Regions from separate parts of the Streptomyces mabaensis genome, predicted to be linked through region 3. Evidence: riboswitches for the same ligand, from Rfam matches in the RefSeq annotation. Region 3 holds a riboswitch; each other region holds the start of a gene.
The links. A riboswitch is a leader RNA that binds a small molecule or an ion and turns the genes downstream of it on or off. The one in region 3 is predicted to bind cobalamin.
Positions count from the first base shown of each region.

Region 1: another riboswitch for cobalamin. It lies ahead of ACWV17_RS21210 (cobalamin biosynthesis protein); the one in region 3 lies ahead of ACWV17_RS04600 (ribonucleoside-diphosphate reductase subunit alpha).
Region 2: another riboswitch for cobalamin. It lies ahead of ACWV17_RS10475 (prenyltransferase/squalene oxidase repeat-containing protein); the one in region 3 lies ahead of ACWV17_RS04600 (ribonucleoside-diphosphate reductase subunit alpha).

Region 1 covers NZ_JBSOPZ010000023.1:63,954-69,858, forward strand. Annotated here, with positions in the region: gene ACWV17_RS21190 (hypothetical protein) at 1-35, shown strand, start outside; gene ACWV17_RS21195 (glycoside hydrolase family 15 protein) at 52-1,869, shown strand; gene ACWV17_RS21200 (anion permease) at 2,053-3,297, shown strand; gene ACWV17_RS21205 (hypothetical protein) at 3,345-3,575, shown strand; cobalamin riboswitch at 3,761-3,892, shown strand; gene ACWV17_RS21210 (cobalamin biosynthesis protein) at 4,187-5,146, shown strand; gene ACWV17_RS21215 (cobyric acid synthase) at 5,143-5,905, shown strand, end outside.
Region 2 covers NZ_JBSOPZ010000009.1:141,782-147,686, forward strand. Annotated here, with positions in the region: gene ACWV17_RS10465 (energy-coupling factor transporter transmembrane component T) at 1-1,133, opposite strand, end outside; gene ACWV17_RS10470 (SCO2322 family protein) at 1,148-1,801, opposite strand; gene ACWV17_RS10475 (prenyltransferase/squalene oxidase repeat-containing protein) at 1,801-3,051, opposite strand; cobalamin riboswitch at 3,144-3,295, opposite strand; gene ACWV17_RS10480 (MBL fold metallo-hydrolase) at 3,640-4,689, opposite strand; gene ACWV17_RS10485 (serine hydrolase domain-containing protein) at 4,787-5,905, opposite strand, start outside.
Region 3 covers NZ_JBSOPZ010000004.1:27,262-33,166, forward strand. Annotated here, with positions in the region: gene ACWV17_RS04580 (GntR family transcriptional regulator) at 1-725, shown strand, start outside; gene ACWV17_RS04585 (carbon starvation CstA family protein) at 841-3,051, shown strand; gene ACWV17_RS04590 (YbdD/YjiX family protein) at 3,048-3,263, shown strand; gene ACWV17_RS04595 (GNAT family N-acetyltransferase) at 3,349-3,846, shown strand; cobalamin riboswitch at 3,900-4,022, shown strand; gene ACWV17_RS04600 (ribonucleoside-diphosphate reductase subunit alpha) at 4,166-5,905, shown strand, end outside.

The sequences.
Region 1 (5,905 bases), on a different contig from region 3:
CGCAACCGCAACCGCACGAAAAGCCCGCTCCGTGACCGGGCAGGTGGTGTGGTGAGTACACGTCCGATTCATGATTACGCTGTGCTGTCGGACCGTCGTTCGGCGGCCCTGGTCGGCACCGACGGCTCGGTCGACTGGCTGTGCATTCCCCGGTTCGACAGCCCCGCGATCTTCGGCCGGCTGCTTGACGAAGACGCCGGACACTGGTCAATCCGACCCAGCGGGCCCGCTGACGTCAGCCGCCGGTATGCGCGAGAGACACTCGTGCTCGAGACGACCTTCCGCGCACCGACGGGGACGGTGGTCCTGCTCGACGCGCTCGCGATGGGAGACCGCGAACGCGGACATGAGCTGGGCGCCTCCTCGCCCGGCGTCCTGCTGCGTCAGATCACTTGCACGGCCGGTTCGGTGAACGTTGAGATCAGCTATGCGCCGCGTCCGGAGTACGGTCTCGTCCACCCCGTGATGACGCCTGTGCGCGGCGGGCTGACGGCTTACGGCGGCGCTCATCTTCTGATGCTGTCTTCCCCTGTCGCCCTGGAGGTCGGCAGGTCCACCGCGCATGGCGAGGTGTCGCTGACGGCAGGACAGCAGGTCGGCTTCGCCCTGCACGCCGGGTCACCCTGGGGTGCCGAGCCGGCGCCTTGGCGCGCACGGCGTATCCGGCGCCGTCTGAACGACACCATCAAGGCCTGGCGCTCGTGGTCGCAGGCCCACCAGGGCTACCGTGGTCCCTGGCAGGAACACGTCGGCCACAGCGGACGCGTGCTGCAGGCCTTGACCTTCGCTCCCACCGGTGCCATCGTCGCGGCGGCCACCACATCACTGCCCGAGAGCATCGGCGGCGACCGCAACTGGGACTACCGCTACTCCTGGGTGCGCGACGCCAGCTTCACCCTCCAGGCACTGGCAACCACCGCCTGCCAGAAGGAGAAGGCGGCATTCTTCGGCTTTCTCGCCCGCGCCGCGGCCACTCAGCTGGAACGCGGAGTGGACCTGCAGATCATGTACGGGATCGGCGGCGAGAGAGACCTGAGCGAACGCATCGTGCCGCATCTGAGCGGCTGGCGCGGGAACGCGCCGGTGCGCGTCGGCAACGGCGCCTGGCAACAACGTCAGCTCGACGTCTACGGGGAACTGCTGGACGCGGCCCACCAGACGCTTCCCTCCGGCGAGCAGCTCGACCCACACACCCGCACCCTGCTGCTGCAAGCGGCCGAGGCGGCTGCACGCCGCTGGAGCGAACCCGACCAGGGCATCTGGGAGGTACGCGGGCCCAGCCGGCACTTCCTGCACTCCAAACTGATGTGCTGGGTCGCGCTGGACCGGGCCATCGACATGGCCCCCGCGCTGGCTGCCACCTCCGACCGCGTCACCGAATGGAAGCGAACCCGCGCCCAGATCCGCACGGCCATCGAAACCCGCGGATGGAACGCCCGCCTGGGCGCATTCACCCAGTCATTCGAAAGTGACGAGCTCGACGCCTCGGCGCTCATGCTTCCGCTCGTCGGATTCCTCCCGGGCCACGACGCCCGCGTCCGCTCCACCGTGGAGGCGATCGCGGCCCGGCTCACCGATGCCCACGGCCTGGTACGCCGCTACCTCAGCGACGACATCGCGGCCGAGGAAGGATCGTTCCTCCTGTGCACGTTCTGGCTCGCTCACGCTCTGGCCCTGATCGGTGAAGCGACCCGTGCGCGAGACGTTTTCGAGACCGCCCTCGATCATGCCAACGATGTCGGTCTCCTTGCCGAAGAGGTCTCCTCAGCCACCGGAGAGGCGCTCGGCAACTATCCCCAGGCCTTCAGCCACATCGGGCTGATCAATGCCGCCGGCGCCATCCACCAGGCCGAACAGGTCGCGACCTAGCGGGGGCTCTCCGTAGTGGCTTGGTAACCCGCAGGTCAGGTTACCTGGGGTCCCGTGTCAGTTCATCTTCCGTTCACCAAGTCAACGTACGTTCGGCCAGAGCCGAGACGTATGGACGCCTCGGCTTTTCTCAGGCCGCCAGCCGCATACGGAAACGGATGACCCCTGATGGCACATGAGGCCATGATTCTGCTTGGGATTGTGATCGTCACCGCCCTCGTGTTCGATTTCACGAACGGTTTCCACGACACAGCCAACGCGATGGCGACGACCATCTCGACCGGCGCTCTCAAGCCCAAGACGGCGGTGGCCATGTCCGCCGTGCTCAACCTCGTCGGCGCTTTCCTCTCGGTGGAAGTCGCCAAGACGATCTCCAGCGGACTCGTCAACGAAGAGGGCATCAGGCCCGAAGTCATTTTCGCGGCGCTCGTCGGCGCCATCCTGTGGAATCTGCTGACCTGGTTGGTCGGCCTGCCGTCCAGTTCCTCGCACGCCCTGATGGGCGGCCTGGTCGGCGCCACCGTCGCCTCGGTCGGCTTCGGCGGAGTCAACGGCGACGTCGTCGTCACCAAGGTGCTGATCCCCGCGATCGCCGCCCCGCTGGTCGCCGGTGTCGCCGCGATGCTCGCCACCCGGCTCACGTACAAACTGAGCAGCAAGACCAACGAGAAGGCGTCGGCCAAGGGCTACCGCGTCGGCCAGATCAGCTCCGCGGGCCTCGTCTCGCTGGCGCACGGCACCAACGACGCGCAGAAGACCATGGGCATCATCACCCTCGCCCTGGTCGCCGGCGGCGCTCTCGCCCCCGGCTCGAACCCGCCTCTGTGGGTCATCCTCTCGGCCGGTGTCGCGATCGCCCTCGGCACCTACCTCGGTGGCTGGCGCATCATCCGCACCATGGGCAAGGGTCTCACCGACCTCCAGCCGCAGCAGGGCTTCGCCGCCCAGACCAGCGCGGCGAGCGTCATCCTGGCCTCCTCGAACCTCGGCTTCTCCCTCTCCACCACCCACTCGTGCTCCGGCGCGGTGATGGGCTCCGGTCTCGGACGCAAGGGCGGTGTGGTCCGCTGGTCCACCGCGACCCGCATGTTCATCGCCTGGGGCCTGACCCTGCCGGCGGCCGGCCTTGTCGCGGCGGGCGCGGAGCTCGTCACCAGGCAGGGCAACTGGGGTGTCGCCGCCGTCGCGGTCTTCCTCGTCAGCTCCTGCCTCGCGATCTGGCTGGTCTCCCGCCGCCAGGTCGTCGACCACACCAACGTCAACGAGACCGGCGCCGACGGCGAGCCCGCGGGCGTCGTGACCGCCGCGATGGCCGCCGTCACCCCGCCGCCGGCCGGCGTCACCACCGCCACCACCGGCGAACTGAAGGCCACCATCCCCGCCCCGGCGCCCGCGTCCCCCGAACCGCCGCAGCCCGCGACCGTCTGACCAGCTCGACGCGCTCGACGCACTCGACGAGTGAAGGAATCAGCAGTATGAAGATCGACTGGGCAGCTCTCGGCTCCGTCTTCGGAGTCAGCCTCACGGCCACCGTCGCCCTGGTGGGCCTGTTCACCCTCGGCATCGTCGGCCTCTCCAAGCAGGAGTCCGCCACCGCGCAGGGAGGCTCCGCCGGCGCCGCGGCCCTGGCCCGCACCGGCGCGTACGCCTGCTTCGCGCTCTGCGCGGCGGCGGTGGCGTACGGGATCTATCTGATCGTCGTCTGACCCAACCCGGCAGCCGACCGCACCGGCAAGCCGACCGCCCCCGGCGGGTCCCTCACGGACTCCTGCCGGGGGCGTTCGCGTTCCCGCCGGTGTGGGGCTTCGCACACTGTCCCGCCGCAGGTCAACGGCGAGTTGACGGGCGTTCGCGGGGCGTGGTGGACTTCCGGAGCCAAACGGCGGCAGGAGAGGAAGTCCGGTGCGAATCCGGCGCGGTCCCGCCACTGTCACCGGGGAGCACTCCCCCACACCGGAAGTCACGGCCCGTGCGTACGGGCTGGAAGGCCGGGGGAGTTGCCGATCCGGGAGCCAGGAGACTCTCACCGCCGGTCACGTCGAACCAGGGCGCGGACCCTGAGTGAGGACTTTCGCCATGCCGGGCTGCGGTTCAGTTGTCCATGTGAGTACGAGTACGGGGTCCCGCCGAGGTCCTGTCCGGGCGATCTTTGAGGATCAGCCCGCGGCGTCAGATGCGGTGCATCGCAAGGCGGAGGATCGCCCTCGTACTGGATGTACTTGGGCTACTCCGACAACGCGGCGAGGTGCCGTAGCTGGCGCCGCGGGCCCGAGAAGATCGCCCGGACAGGGCCTAGGCGTATCGGCCGGCTGAACCCATGCGTGCCGATCGCGTATGTGCATACGGCGTGACCGCCGGCCTGCTCGGCGACCTCGTCCTCGGCGATCCCCGCCGCGGGCATCCGGTCGCCGCGTTCGGGCGGGCCGCCACCGCCGTCGAGAAGGTCCTGTGGCATGACCACCGCGGGTGGGGCGCGCTGCACGCCGTGGTGTGCGCCGGGGGCGCGGCCGCCGCCGGCGCGCTGGCCGCCCGCGCCGTACGCTCCCGTCCCGCCGCCCATGCCGCGCTGACCGCCGCGGCGACCTGGGCCGTGGTGGGCGGGACGTCGCTGGGCCGCGAGGCCCGGGCCATCGGCGGCGCGCTGGCGGCCGGCGACCTCGACGTCGCCCGGGAACGGCTGCCCCGTCTGTGCGGGCGCGACCCGCAGTCCCTGGACGGCCGTCAGATCGCCCGCGCCGTCGTGGAGTCCGTCGCCGAGAACACCTCCGACGCGGTGGTGGGGGCCCTGGTGTGGGGCGCCGTCGCGGGCGTCCCCGGCCTGCTCGCGTTCCGCGCGGTGAACACCCTGGACGCCATGGTCGGGCACAAGTCACCCCGGTACCTGCGGTACGGCTGGGCCTCGGCCCGGCTCGACGACGTGGCGGGCGGGCCGGGCTCCCGGCTGACCGCGGCCGCCGCCGTACTGGCCGGGCCCGACCGCCGGGGGGCGGTACGGGCCTGGCGGCAGGACGCGGCAAAACACCCGAGCCCCAACGCCGGGCCGGTGGAGGCCTCGTTCGCCGGAGCGCTGGGCGTACGGCTCGGCGGCACCCTCTCGTACGCCGGCCGCGTCGAACACCGGCCGGTGCTGAACGCCGGTGGCCGGCCGGTCGAGGTGGCCGACATCGACCGCGCCGTGAAGCTGTCGCGCGTGGTCACCGGGGTGGCCCTGGGGGTGTGCGTCGCGGGCCGGCTCGTCGCCGGCCGGCTGATCGCTGGACGGAGGAGGACCGCATGAACCGCACGCGCGGGGGTGGACTGCTGGTCGCCGGCACTACGTCGGACGCCGGCAAGAGCGTTGTCACGGCCGGGATCTGCCGGTGGCTGGTACGCACCGGGGTGAAGGTCGCGCCCTTCAAGGCGCAGAACATGTCGCTGAACTCGTTCGTCACGCGCGAGGGCGCGGAGATCGGGCGGGCCCAGGCGATGCAGGCCCAGGCGGCACGGGTCGAGCCGAGCGCGCTGATGAATCCCGTACTGCTCAAGCCCGGCAGCGACCGCAGCAGCCAGGTGGTGCTGATGGGGAAGCCGGTGGGTGAGATGAGCGCGCGTGGGTTCTTCGGGGGGCCTGGGCCCGCGGCGGAGCCGCAATCAGACGCAGTGTCCCCCGGAAAAACGCTGCATGGCGGCCGGCAGGAGGCACTTCTCGGGACCGTCACGGCGTGCCTGGAGGAACTGCGGGGCACGTATGACGCCGTGATCTGTGAGGGGGCCGGCAGTCCTGCCGAGATCAACCTGCGGCGTACGGACATCGTCAACATGGGCATCGCCCGGGCGGCGGACTTCCCGGTGGTCGTGGTGGGAGACATCGACCGCGGGGGCGTCTTCGCCTCCTTCTTCGGCACGACCGCCTTGTTGAGCGCCGAGGACCAGTCGCTGATCGCGGGCTACCTCGTCAACAAGTTCCGCGGCGATGTGTCACTGCTGGAGCCCGGCCTGGAGATGCTCCGGGGGCTGACCGGACGTCAGACGTACGGTGTGCTGCCGTTCCGGCACG
Region 2 (5,905 bases), on a different contig from region 3:
GCGGCGGGCCAGAGCGGGAACTCGGGTGCGGTGAGCGGGACAACACCGGGGTGCAGCGCTTCCGGATCGTACGAACCGGCCCAGATCATCAGCGCCGCGACGGCCATCCCGGAACCGGACACCAGCCAGGCGCGCACGCCCCAGCGGTCCGGGCGGTAGCGGGTGCGTACGCTGCGCCGGCCGGCGAGCCGGAGCCCGGTGAGGGCGGCGGCGAGCCCGGCGGCGAGGACCGGCAGCCCGAAGGCCGCGCCCTCGGCGGCGAGCAGCCCGTACGAACCGGCGCACACGCCGAGCAGCCCGCCGATGGTGAGGGCGTTGGTGGTGCGGCGTACGGCCTTCGGGACCTGGGCGGTACGGCCGTACCCGCGCGCGTCCATGGCGGCGGCGGTGGCCACCGAGCGCTCCAACGCGCCCTCCAGGACCGGCAGTCCGATCTGGAGGATCGCCTTGATCCCGCCGGTCGGGCGGCCCCGGAGCCGGCGGGCGGCGCGTAGCCGGACGACGTCGGAGACCATGTTCGGCGCGAAGGTCATCGCGACGACGACGGCCACGCCCACCTCGTAGAGGGCGCTGGGCAGCGACTTGAGCAGCCGGGCCGGGTTGGCGAGGGCGTTCGCCGCGCCCACGCAGATGAGGAGGGTGGCCAGCTTCAGGCCCTCGTACAGCGCGAAGACCAGCCCCTCGGCGGTCACCCGGCCACCGATGCGCACGCCCTGCGCCCAGTCGGGGAGCGGGACTTCGGGCATGGTGAAGAGGGTGTGCGCGCCGGGAACGGGGGAGCCGAGGAAGACGGCGAAGACGAGGCGGATGGCGATGACGGCGAGGCCGAGCTTGACGAACGCGCCGTACGAGCGGGCCCAGGGGGCGTCGGTGCGGCGGGAGGCGACGACGTAGCCCGCGACGCCGATGAGGAGGCCGAGAAGGAGGGGGTTGGTGGTCCGCGAGGCGCCGGCGGCCAGCCCGAGCGCCCACAGCCACCACGCCCCGGCATGCAGGGCGTTGCTACGGCCGGCCTCGGGCGCGCGGAGTCGCTGCCGGCGGGGGCGGCTGTTTCCGCTGCCGCCGGCGGCCCCGACCCCGGCGGGGGGCGGAAGATCCGGGCCCGGGTTTCCCGCGGGTGCGGTGTGGGGCATCGGTACGCGCCCGGTCAGCCGCGGCCGCCGCGACGGCGGCGGGACTGCCATACGCCTGCCGCGCCGAGCGCGAGTACAGCCGCGAGGCCCGCGAGCAGGCCCGCGGACGGGCCGTCGTCCTCAGCCGCGTCATCCGGCACCGGGGCAGGCGACTTCTGCGCGTCGCCCGACACCTGCTCGCCGCAGCCCGCCTTCGGGTAGCCCGCGATCGCGCACAGCAGCGCGTCGCTGTTGTAGCGCAGCGGCTTCGCGACCGCCGCCAGCGCTTCCGCGCTCGTCGCGTCCGCGCCGACCCGCGCGCACGCCGTACGCGGCCCGGGCGGCGTCTCGCCATCGGGCGCGTCCGCCTGCGTACCGAAGTCGATGACCAGCGCGACGCGCTTGCGGCCGTCCTGCGTGGGGGTCTTGCCGCAGATCGCCTCGAAGTCCGCGGCTCCGCGCGGCTGCGCGGAGTCCTGAGAGTCCTCGCTGACCGAGAAGCGGAAGCCCTGGACGTCGCCGTCGGCCGGCCTCGCCACCGAGGGCCCCTGGGTGGCGTACTTCCACGCCCCGGCGTCCCGCTCCCAGAACGACCAGTAGCGGTATCCGGCCGCCTGGGCGGACCCCGCGCCCAGCACGCCGAGAAGGGTGCCGAGCGCGAGGGCGAAGGCGGCGATCCGGGTCCGCATCACGCCTGCTGCTGGTTCTTCTTGTTCCGGCCGCTGATCAGGAAGCCGATGCCGATACCGGCGACGGCGCCGACCCCGACGATCCACCAGACGCTGACCCCGGAGTCGTCGGTGTCCTTCTTCTCCGCGGCGGGCTTCGCGGCGGCCTCGGGGGCCGGGCCGGTCGCGTTCAGCTGCTGCACGAGGTCGGCGCCGCCGAACGCGCGCGGGTCCGTGCCGGTCGCGTGCGCGGCGAGCACCAGCGTGCCGAGGCCCGCCGGGTTGTCATTCGCCCACTCCGCGGAGTTCTGCTGCAGCCAGCCGAGCGGTCCGGCCGCCGCGTCCTTGTGCTGGCCGGCGGCCAGCGCGATGACCGCGTCGGCGGTGTTGCCGATGTCGGGGGTGGGCTGGTCGGCGCCGGGCGTGAGGGCCGTCAGGTGCTGCCCGTCCTTCTTCAGCGTCGCCGCGAGGTAGCCCGCGGCGCCTGCCGCGGCCGTCTCGGCGGTGACCTTGCCGGCGCCCGCCTTGCAGTCCAGCGGTGCGACGGCGGTGTCGTCCTTGCCGAGCGGCTCCACGACCAGGCCGCTGCCGAGTCCGGCGAGCGCGGCGGCCGCGGTGGCGTCGCCGTTCGCGGCGAGCTTGCCGGTCTTGTCGGGCTGGTACGCGAAGGAGCCGCGCTCGGCCGGCTTCGCGGCGTCGCAGCCGAGCTGGAAGGACACCAGCCCGTCGTACGCCGACCTGCCCTTCTTCGACTTCACCTCGGCCGGCTTCTCGTCCGCCGCGGCCAGCGCGCCGATGACCACCGCCGTGGAGTTCGCGTCGCTCGGCCCGCCTGGCATGTAGCCCCAGCCGCCGTCGTCGTTCTGTACGGACTTCAGCCAGCCGACGCTCTTCTTCACCGCGTCCGCGTGCCCGCCGAGCGCGGCCAGGGACTGCACGGCGACGGCGGTGGAGTTGCTGTCCACCATCGTCTTGGCGTCGCAGGCCTTTGTGGCGTCGGCGCGGAACGCGGCGAACGCGCCGTTCGCGCACTGCTGCCCGGTCAGCCAGTTCACGGCCTGCTTCGCGGGTGTGACCCCGACCGTGTCCTGCGCGAGCATGGCTATCGACTGGCGCCAGACGCCGTCGTACGTCGGGTCCTTCTTGCCGTACAGGCCGGCGGGGATCACCGGCGCCGGGGCCGGGGACGGCGCTGCGAAGGCGGTGGGGGCAGCGGCCACGCAGAGTACGGCGGAAGCTGCGAGCGCGGCTGCGCTGCGGCGAACGGTCATGGCGGGCGGTGCCTCTCCACTGGGGAGCCGGAAGCAGGCACGCGCAGGTACCAGGCTCCGGCTCCGTATACCTCGACGGTGCCGGCCACCGGGGACTTCCGGCGGCACGAGCCGGTCACGTCCGACAGGGCAGTCCGACTCACCGCCGGCGAGGGCGGCTCACGGTTGCGGGGTCAGCGCCGGATTTGCACCGGCTTCCCCCTGTACGACGTGATGACGACGGGCTCACTCTACCGGCCCGTAGCAACCCGCCCGCGGGGCGGGACCGGGGTCGTGGCCCTGTCAGGACTGCGGCCGGGACCGAAGCCGACGCCCCCGGCTCTCCGCGACGCGCAGCGCATCGGCCAGGCATTCCGACAACCGGCGGGCTGCGAAACGCAGTTCGTCGACCGTGGATGTGCTGTCCATGAGCAAGTGGCGAGCGAGGGTGAGGACTTCGCTACCCATGCCAAGTTGCACGGCCTCTATCTGGTCGGCACGCGCGTCTGGCCACGCCTGCGTACCTCTTCGCATACGGACCGCACCGCGAAGCGGGCCCATCAGGAACCCCACCAGCCGCAGGCGGAGCGACGAAGACATGCGCGAACCCTACCGACACGCCTGTACGGCCCGGTACGTGACCGGGGTGCTGCCCGGGACCGGTTCCGCCCGGCCCAGTTTCACCAGGCGGCGCAGATGGGCCTCCGCCTCCGAGACCGCGATGTTCCTTGAGCCGTACGGGATCTGCTCCCACGGGCGGTTCCACTCCATGCGCTCCGCGAGCTGCCAGGGCGTGAGCGGGGTGGTGATCAGGTCCAGGAGCCCCTGGAGCCGTTCCTCGTGGTGGGCGAGCAACTCCCGTACCCGGGCGGGGGCGTCGGTGAACGCGTGCTGGTGGGCCGGGAGGACCTCGGCGGGGGCCAGGCGGCCGATGCGTTCGAGGGAGTCGAGGTAGTCGCCGAGGGGGTCGGTGACCCTGGTGTCCTCCGGGTCCTCGTACAGGCCGATGTGCGGGGAGATCCCGGGGAGCAGGTGGTCGCCGGAGAAGAGCCGCCCGTTGCCGGGGAGGTTCGCCGGGTGGTCCTCCTCCAGGTGCAGGCAGACGTGGCCGGGGGTGTGGCCCGGCGTCCAGATGGCGCGCAGCCGGCGTCCGGCCAGGTCGAGGAGTTCGCCAGGGATAATCTCCCGGTCGGGGAGGGCGGCGCGCAGCCCCGGCAGGGTCCGCATCCGCCCGGACGCGCGGGCGGCGCGCAGCGGGGCGGTGTGCTCGTCGGGGGCGCCGGCGGCGGCCAGTTTGGTGGCCAGGTAGTCGAGCCAGACGCCGGGCTCGGCGGTGCGGGTGCGCTGGATGACCTCGGTGTCGGCCGCGTGCATCGCGATCCAGGCGCCGGACGCGTCACGGACCTGCCCGGAGAGCCCGTGGTGGTCGGGGTGGTGGTGGGTGATGACGACGCCGTGGATGTCGGCGATGTCCACGTCGAGCGCGGTGAGTCCGGCGACCAGGGTGTCCCAGGAGGTGGGATCGTCCCAGCCGGTGTCGATCAGCACCGGGCCGCGGTCGGTGTCGAGCAGGTGGACGAGGGTGTGGCCGAGCGGATTGTCCGGGATGGGGACCTTGATGCTCCAGACGCCTCCACCGTGGTCGGACACCTGGGTCATGGGCCCCTCATCTCTCCGGCGGCACAGCCATGAGGGTCACTATAACTAGAACTGGTTCCAATGGTCGCCCAAGTCGACCATTTGATCCGTACTGCGGTCAGTCGGCCTTCAACGGCCGGTCCGGAGCGATGTGGTTGGCGATCGATGCCAGGAGCGGGGTGGTGAAGTTCTTCGCGGCGTTGCTGCCGATTCCCTGGGTCCCGACCGTCGCGATCGCGATCTTCTTGGACGGCAGGTAGGCGACCGTGGCCTGGTAGCCGGCGAATGACGGGTTCTGCAGGAGCCAGCTGTTCTGCACCGCCACTCCGAGGGCGTAGTCCGTCGTCGGTGACAGCTTGGACACGGGGGTGATCTGTGCTCGGTGAGACTCGGGCGTCAGTAGCTTCCCCTCGCCCAGCGCCGCCATCGTCTTCCCCAGGTCCTCCAGCGTTCCCGTCATGACCGCTCCCGGTGCCAGCGTCCATGACGGGTCCCAGTAGGTGGAGTCCTCGAATACGTCCCGTTCGTTGTCGAAGGCATGCAACACCGGGGGCGTGATATCGGCTGTGGACGGGTTGTCGGTCCCGGTCAGGCCGAGGGGCTTCAGGATGTCGTTCCGCATCACCTCCGCCAGCGGCTTCTTCTCCACCTTCGAGATGATGTCACCCAGGATCACCCAATTGGCGTGCGAGTAAACGAAACCCGTTCCCGGAGGTTTCACGAGGGGCTTGGAGACGGAGATCTTCACCAGTTCTTCCGCCGTCCACTGCCGGAACGGATTCTTGTACAGATCGGCCAGGAATGTGCGGTCCTGGACGTAGTCCGAGTATCCGGAGGTCGTGGAGGCCAGCATCTTCAGCGTGATCTCGTCCGCGTGCGGGAGGTCGGGGCGCCACCGGGAGATCTTGTCGCCGAGCTTGACCTTGCCCTCGTCCACCAGCTTGAGCAGTTCGGTCGTCAGATAGGGAATCGCGACCGCGCCGATCCGGAAATGCATGTCCGTCGAAACGGGGACTCCCGTCATCGACTCCCCTGAAGCGACGGTCGAAACTCTTTCCCCGTTGACCCACACTCCCGCGATGGCTGCGTTGAGTTTGTATTTCTTCAGGGAGTCTTCGACCTGCTTCCTGATGAAGTCGGCGGTGCCGGCCGGAATGCAGGTGCCGCCTCGGGAGACCTGGCCGGACGGACATGGCTTCGGCGCGCTCTCGGCATCAGCGGTGACGCAGCCCGCCAG
Region 3 (5,905 bases):
CACGCGTGCCCAAGTACTACCGGCTCAAGCGGCACTTGCTCGACATGACGCAGACGCTGCCGCCGGGCACGCCCGTACCGCCGGAGCGGACGCTCGCCGCGGAGTTCGACACCTCGCGCACCACTGTGCGTCAGGCGTTGCAGGAGCTGGTCGTCGAAGGCCGGCTGGAGCGGATCCAGGGCAAGGGCACGTTCGTCGCCAAGCCCAAGGTCTCGCAGGCGCTGCAACTCACCTCCTACACGGAGGACATGCGGGCCCAGGGCCTCGAACCCACGTCGCAGCTGCTGGACATCGGCTATGTCACGGCCGACGACACGCTGGCGGGGCTGCTCGACATCACCACCGGCGGGCGCGTGCTGCGGATCGAGCGGCTGCGGCTCGCCAGCGGTGAGCCGATGGCCATCGAGACCACGCATCTGTCGGCCAAGCGCTTCCCGGCGCTGCGCCGGTCCCTGGTCAAGTACACGTCCCTCTACACGGCGCTGGCAGAGGTGTACGACGTCCACCTCGCCGAGGCCGAGGAGACGATCGAGACCTCGCTGGCCACTCCGCGCGAGGCGGGGCTGCTCGGCACCGACGTCGGCCTGCCGATGCTGATGCTGTCGCGCCACTCGCTGGACGCCGGCGGCCATCCGGTGGAGTGGGTCCGGTCCGTCTACCGCGGCGACCGCTACAAGTTCGTGGCGCGGCTCCAGCGGCCGACGGCCGAGCGGCCGCCGGGCTGACCGGCCCGGATCCACATCGTTCTCGTACCGATATGCGGACGGGGGGTGACGCCTGCCGAGACAGTCGCCTAGATTTCCTGCGCACTCAGCAGGTGATCAGCGAGGGGACGTATCCATGCCAGAGCCGGCATCACCCACCACCACTCAGCGGAGCCTCAGTCCGAAGTCGATAGCGGTCTGGTCACTCGTCGCCCTCACGGGCGCGATCGGCTGGGCCGTGCTCGCGCTCTCCCGCGGCGAAGAAGTCTCCGCCGCCTGGATGCTCGCGGCCGCCCTCGGCTCGTACGCCATCGCGTACCGCTTCTACTCCCGCTTCATCGCCAACCGCGTACTGAAGGTCGACAAGACGCGGGCGACCCCCGCCGAACGCCTTGACAACGGTGTCGACTTTCACCCCACCGACCGCCGCGTGCTCTTCGGGCACCACTTCGCGGCGGTCGCCGGCGCGGGACCGCTGGTCGGTCCCGTCCTCGCTGCCCAGATGGGCTACCTGCCCGGCACGATCTGGATCGTCGCGGGTGTCATCTTCGCCGGCGCCGTCCAGGACATGGTGACGCTCTTCTTCTCCACCCGCCGCAACGGCCGCTCGCTGGGCCAGATGGCGCGGGACGAGATAGGGCCCTTCGGCGGCGCGGCCGCGCTGGTCGCGGTCTTCGCCATCATGATCATCCTGCTGGCCGTACTGGCCCTGGTGATCGTCAACGCCCTGGCGGACTCGCCGTGGGGCGTCTTCTCCATCGGCATGACCATCCCGATCGCCCTCTTCATGGGCGTGTACCTGCGCATCCTGCGGCCGGGCAAGGTCACCGAGGTCTCCGTCGTGGGCGTGGCGCTGCTGCTGCTCGCCATCGTCGCGGGCGGCTGGGTCGCCGATTCCTCGCTCGCCGGGATCTTCACGCTGGAGAAGGGCACGCTCGTCATCTGGATGATCGTGTACGGCTTCCTGGCCTCCGTCCTGCCGGTGTGGATGCTGCTCGCACCGCGCGACTACCTCTCCACCTTCATGAAGATCGGCACGATCGTGCTGCTCGCACTGGGCGTCGCGCTCACTCTGCCGACCCTGAAGATGGACGCGGTCACCGAGTTCGCGAGCCGCGGGGACGGACCGGTCTTCGCCGGCTCGATGTTCCCCTTCGTCTTCATCACCATCGCGTGCGGCGCGCTCTCCGGCTTCCACGCCCTGGTCTCCTCGGGCACGACCCCGAAGATGATCCAGAAGGAGACCCAGGTCCGGATGATCGGCTACGGGGCCATGCTGACCGAGTCGTTCGTCGCCATCATGGCGATGATCACGGCATGCATCATCGACCCGGGCCTGTACTTCGCCATCAACTCCCCCGCGGGCGTCGTCGGCACGACCGTCGAGTCCGCCTCCACGGCGGTGGCGAACCTCGGCTTCAGCATCTCCCCCGAGCAGCTGGCGAAGGCCGCCGCGGACGTCGAGGAAGCCAGCCTGCTGTCGCGGACCGGTGGTGCGCCGACCTTCGCGCTCGGTATGTCGGAGATCTTCTCGGCCGTGGTCGGCGGCACCGCGATGAAGGCCTTCTGGTACCACTTCGCGATCATGTTCGAGGCGCTCTTCATCCTCACCACCGTGGACGCGGGCACCCGGGTCGGGCGCTTCATGCTCCAGGACATGCTGGGCAACGTCTACAAGCCGTTCCGCCAGGTCAGCTGGAAGCCGGGCGTCTGGTTCGCCAGCGCGGTGGTCGTCGGCGGCTGGGGCTACTTCCTGTGGGTCGGCGTGCACGACCCGCTGGGCGGAATCAACCAGCTCTTCCCGCTGTTCGGCATCGCCAACCAGCTGCTCGCCGCCGTGGCCCTGGCCGTGTGCACCACGCTGCTGGTCAAGTCCGGCCGGCTCAAGTGGGCCTGGGTCACCGCCGTCCCGCTCGCCTGGGACGTCGCGGTCACGCTCACCGCGAGCTGGCAGAAGATCTTCTCGGACGACGTCAAGGTGGGCTTCTTCGCCCAGCGCGAGAAGTTCCAGGCGGGCATCGACGCCGACAAGGTGCTGCCGCCCGCCAAGACGATGGACGACATGCACACGGTGGTCACCAACGCCACCGTCGACGGGGTGCTTTCGGTGCTCTTCGCCGTCCTCATCGTCGTGGTCATCGCGGACGCGGCACGCGTCTGCTTCCGGGCCATCAGCAACCCGGAGGGCGTCAGGCTCGCCGAGGTCCCGTACACCGAGTCCAAGCTCCTCGCACCGGCGAGCCTGCTCGCCACCCAGGAGGAGAAGGCCGAGTTCGCGGCGGCCGGACTCGGCCCGGACGGCGGTCTCCGCAAGGACACCGTCCCCGCGGGATCCGGCCCGGCATGAGCGCCCCGACTACGTTGACCAGGTTCGGGCGGGCCGTGCACTGGATCCGCTGGTACGTGCGCGAGGTGTCCGGCGAGGCGGTGTACGACAGGTACGTCGCCCACGCCCGGTCCTGCGACCCGGCCGCCGAGGTCATGACCCGGCGCGAGTTCGAGCGCAGCCGTACGGACGCGCGGGAGGCCGACCCCCGGGACGGCTTCCGCTGCTGCTGAGCGCCCGAACGGAAGCGGGCCGCCGTGATCCCCCCTGGGGAAACACGGCGGCCCGTTGTCGTACCCCTGCGGCACACTTCGGAACATGGACATCACGATCAGGGAGGCCCGGCCCGAGGAGTACGAGGAGCTGGGTGAGATCACCGCACAGGCGTATCTCGGGGACGGTCTGCTGGACTTCGGGGAGGACGACGACTACCTCCACGTCCTGCGGGACGTGGCCCGGCGGGCGCGCAACGCGGAGGTCCTCGTCGCGGTGCGCGAGGGACAGCTGCTGGGCAGTGTGACCTTCGCGCCGCCCGGCAGCGCGTGGGCCGACATCGCGCGGGAGGGCGAGGCGGAGTTCCGGATGCTGGCCGTCGCCCGCGCGGGACGGGGGCGCGGTGCGGGCGAGGCGCTCGTACGGGCGTGCATCGAGCGGGCGCGAGCGATCGACGGGGTGGCGCGGCTGGTCCTGTCCACCACGCCCGCCATGCGCGGAGCCCACCGGATCTACGAACGGCTGGGCTTCGTCCGCACGCCGGAGCGGGACTGGGAGCCGATACCGGACCTTCCGCTCCTCACCTACGAGTTGGAGCTGTAGGGGGTCCACGACACAACATGTGGGGGGTGACGCATCAACCCGCCCCCACATGTATGCTCATGCTCGCTGTCGCCGCAGGGGAATCCGGTGGAAATCCGGAACTGTCCCGCAACGGTGCATTGGTGCGCGTTCGCGCGTCCAGGAGTCCGAAGACCTGCCGACGGTGCATCCGGTTCGACCGTTCCGGGTGCCGATACGTCCGGGCCTCGCGGATGGGCCGGTGGACGCCGCGTGGTGTGCTGCCCTGTGCCGGCCGCATACGCCCGTGGGCGCCTCCGCTCCCCCCGCGGCCCCGAGCCGAGCGAGGGAGAGCACCCCCGTGACCATCGCGCCAGCCGGTCCTGCGTCAGCACAGGTTGCCGAACAGGTTGCCGACGGGCCGGGGACCGCACTTCTGCGGACCCTGACCGACCTCACCGCCGATCTGCCGGACACCGATCCGGGCCGGGTCGCCGCGGCCGCGCTGCGCGGCCGCAACGCGCGGTCGGACGAGGCCGAGCTGCGGGGCCTGGCCACCGAGGCGGCCGCGGGTCTCATCTCCGAGGACCCGGCGTACTCGCAGCTCGCCGCCCGGCTGCTGACCCTCGCCATCGCGGACGAGGCAGCGGGGCAGGGCGCGGTGTCGTTCTCCGCCTCGGTCGCCGTCGGACACCGCGAGGGCCTGATCGCCGACCGTACGGCCGACTTCGTCCGGACGCACGCCGACCGGCTGGACACGCTGGTCGACATGGCGCTCGCCGACGGGGCGGACGACCGCTTCGGCTACTTCGGCCTGCGCACCCTGCACAGCCGCTACCTGCTGCGCCACCCGATCACCCGCCAGGTCATCGAGACGCCGCAGTTCTTCATGCTGCGGGTGGCGGCGGGACTCGCAGAAGACGAGAGTGCGCGCTCGGCCGACGAAGTCGCCGCGCTCTACCGGCTGATGAGCCGGCTGGACTACCTGCCCTCCTCGCCCACGCTCTTCAACTCCGGCACCCGCCACCCGCAGATGTCCTCCTGCTATCTGCTGGACTCGCCGCTGGACGAGCTCGACTCGATCTACGACCGCTACCACCAGATCGCGCGGCTCTCGAAGCACGCGGGTGGCATCGGCCTGTCGTACTCCCGTATCCGCTCCCGCGGTTCGCTGATCCGCGGCACCAACGGCCACTCCAACGGCATCGTCCCGTTCCTGCGCACCCTCGACTCCTCGGTCGCGGCGGTCAACCAGGGCGGCCGGCGCAAGGGCGCGGCCTGCGTCTATCTGGAGACCTGGCACGCGGACATCGAGGAGTTCCTGGAGCTGCGCGACAACACGGGCGAGGAAGCCCGCCGTACGCACAACCTCAACCTCGCGCACTGGATCCCGGACGAGTTCATGCGCCGCGTCGAGGCCGACGCCGACTGGTCGCTGTTCTCTCCCGCCGACGTGCCCGAGCTGGTCGACCTGTGGGGCGAGGAGTTCGACCGCGCCTACCGCAGGGCCGAGGCGGACGGCCTGGCCCGCACCACCGTCCCGGCCCGCCAGCTGTACGGACGGATGATGCGTACGCTCGCCCAGACCGGCAACGGCTGGATGACCTTCAAGGACGCCTCGAACCGCACGGCCAACCAGACCGCCGAGCCCGGCCAGGTCGTCCACTCCTCGAACCTCTGCACCGAGATTCTCGAAGTGACGGACGACGGCGAGACGGCGGTCTGCAACCTGGGCTCGGTGAACCTGGGCGCGTTCGTCCTGCCGTCCGGTGAGATCGACTGGGAGCGGCTGGACGAGACCGTCCGTACCGCCGTGACCTTCCTCGACCGGGTCGTCGACATCAACTTCTACCCGACCGAGCAGGCCGGCCGCTCCAACTCCAAGTGGCGCCCGGTGGGCCTGGGCGCGATGGGCCTGCAGGACGTCTTCTTCAAGCTGCGGCTGCCGTTCGACTCGGCGGAGGCGCAGGCACTCTCCACGAAGATCGCCGAGCGCATCATGCTCGCCGCGTACGAGGCGTCCTGCGACCTCGCCGAGCGCAACGGCCCGCTGCCCGCCTGGTCCCGGACCCGGGCCGCCCGCGGCGTACTGCACCCCGAC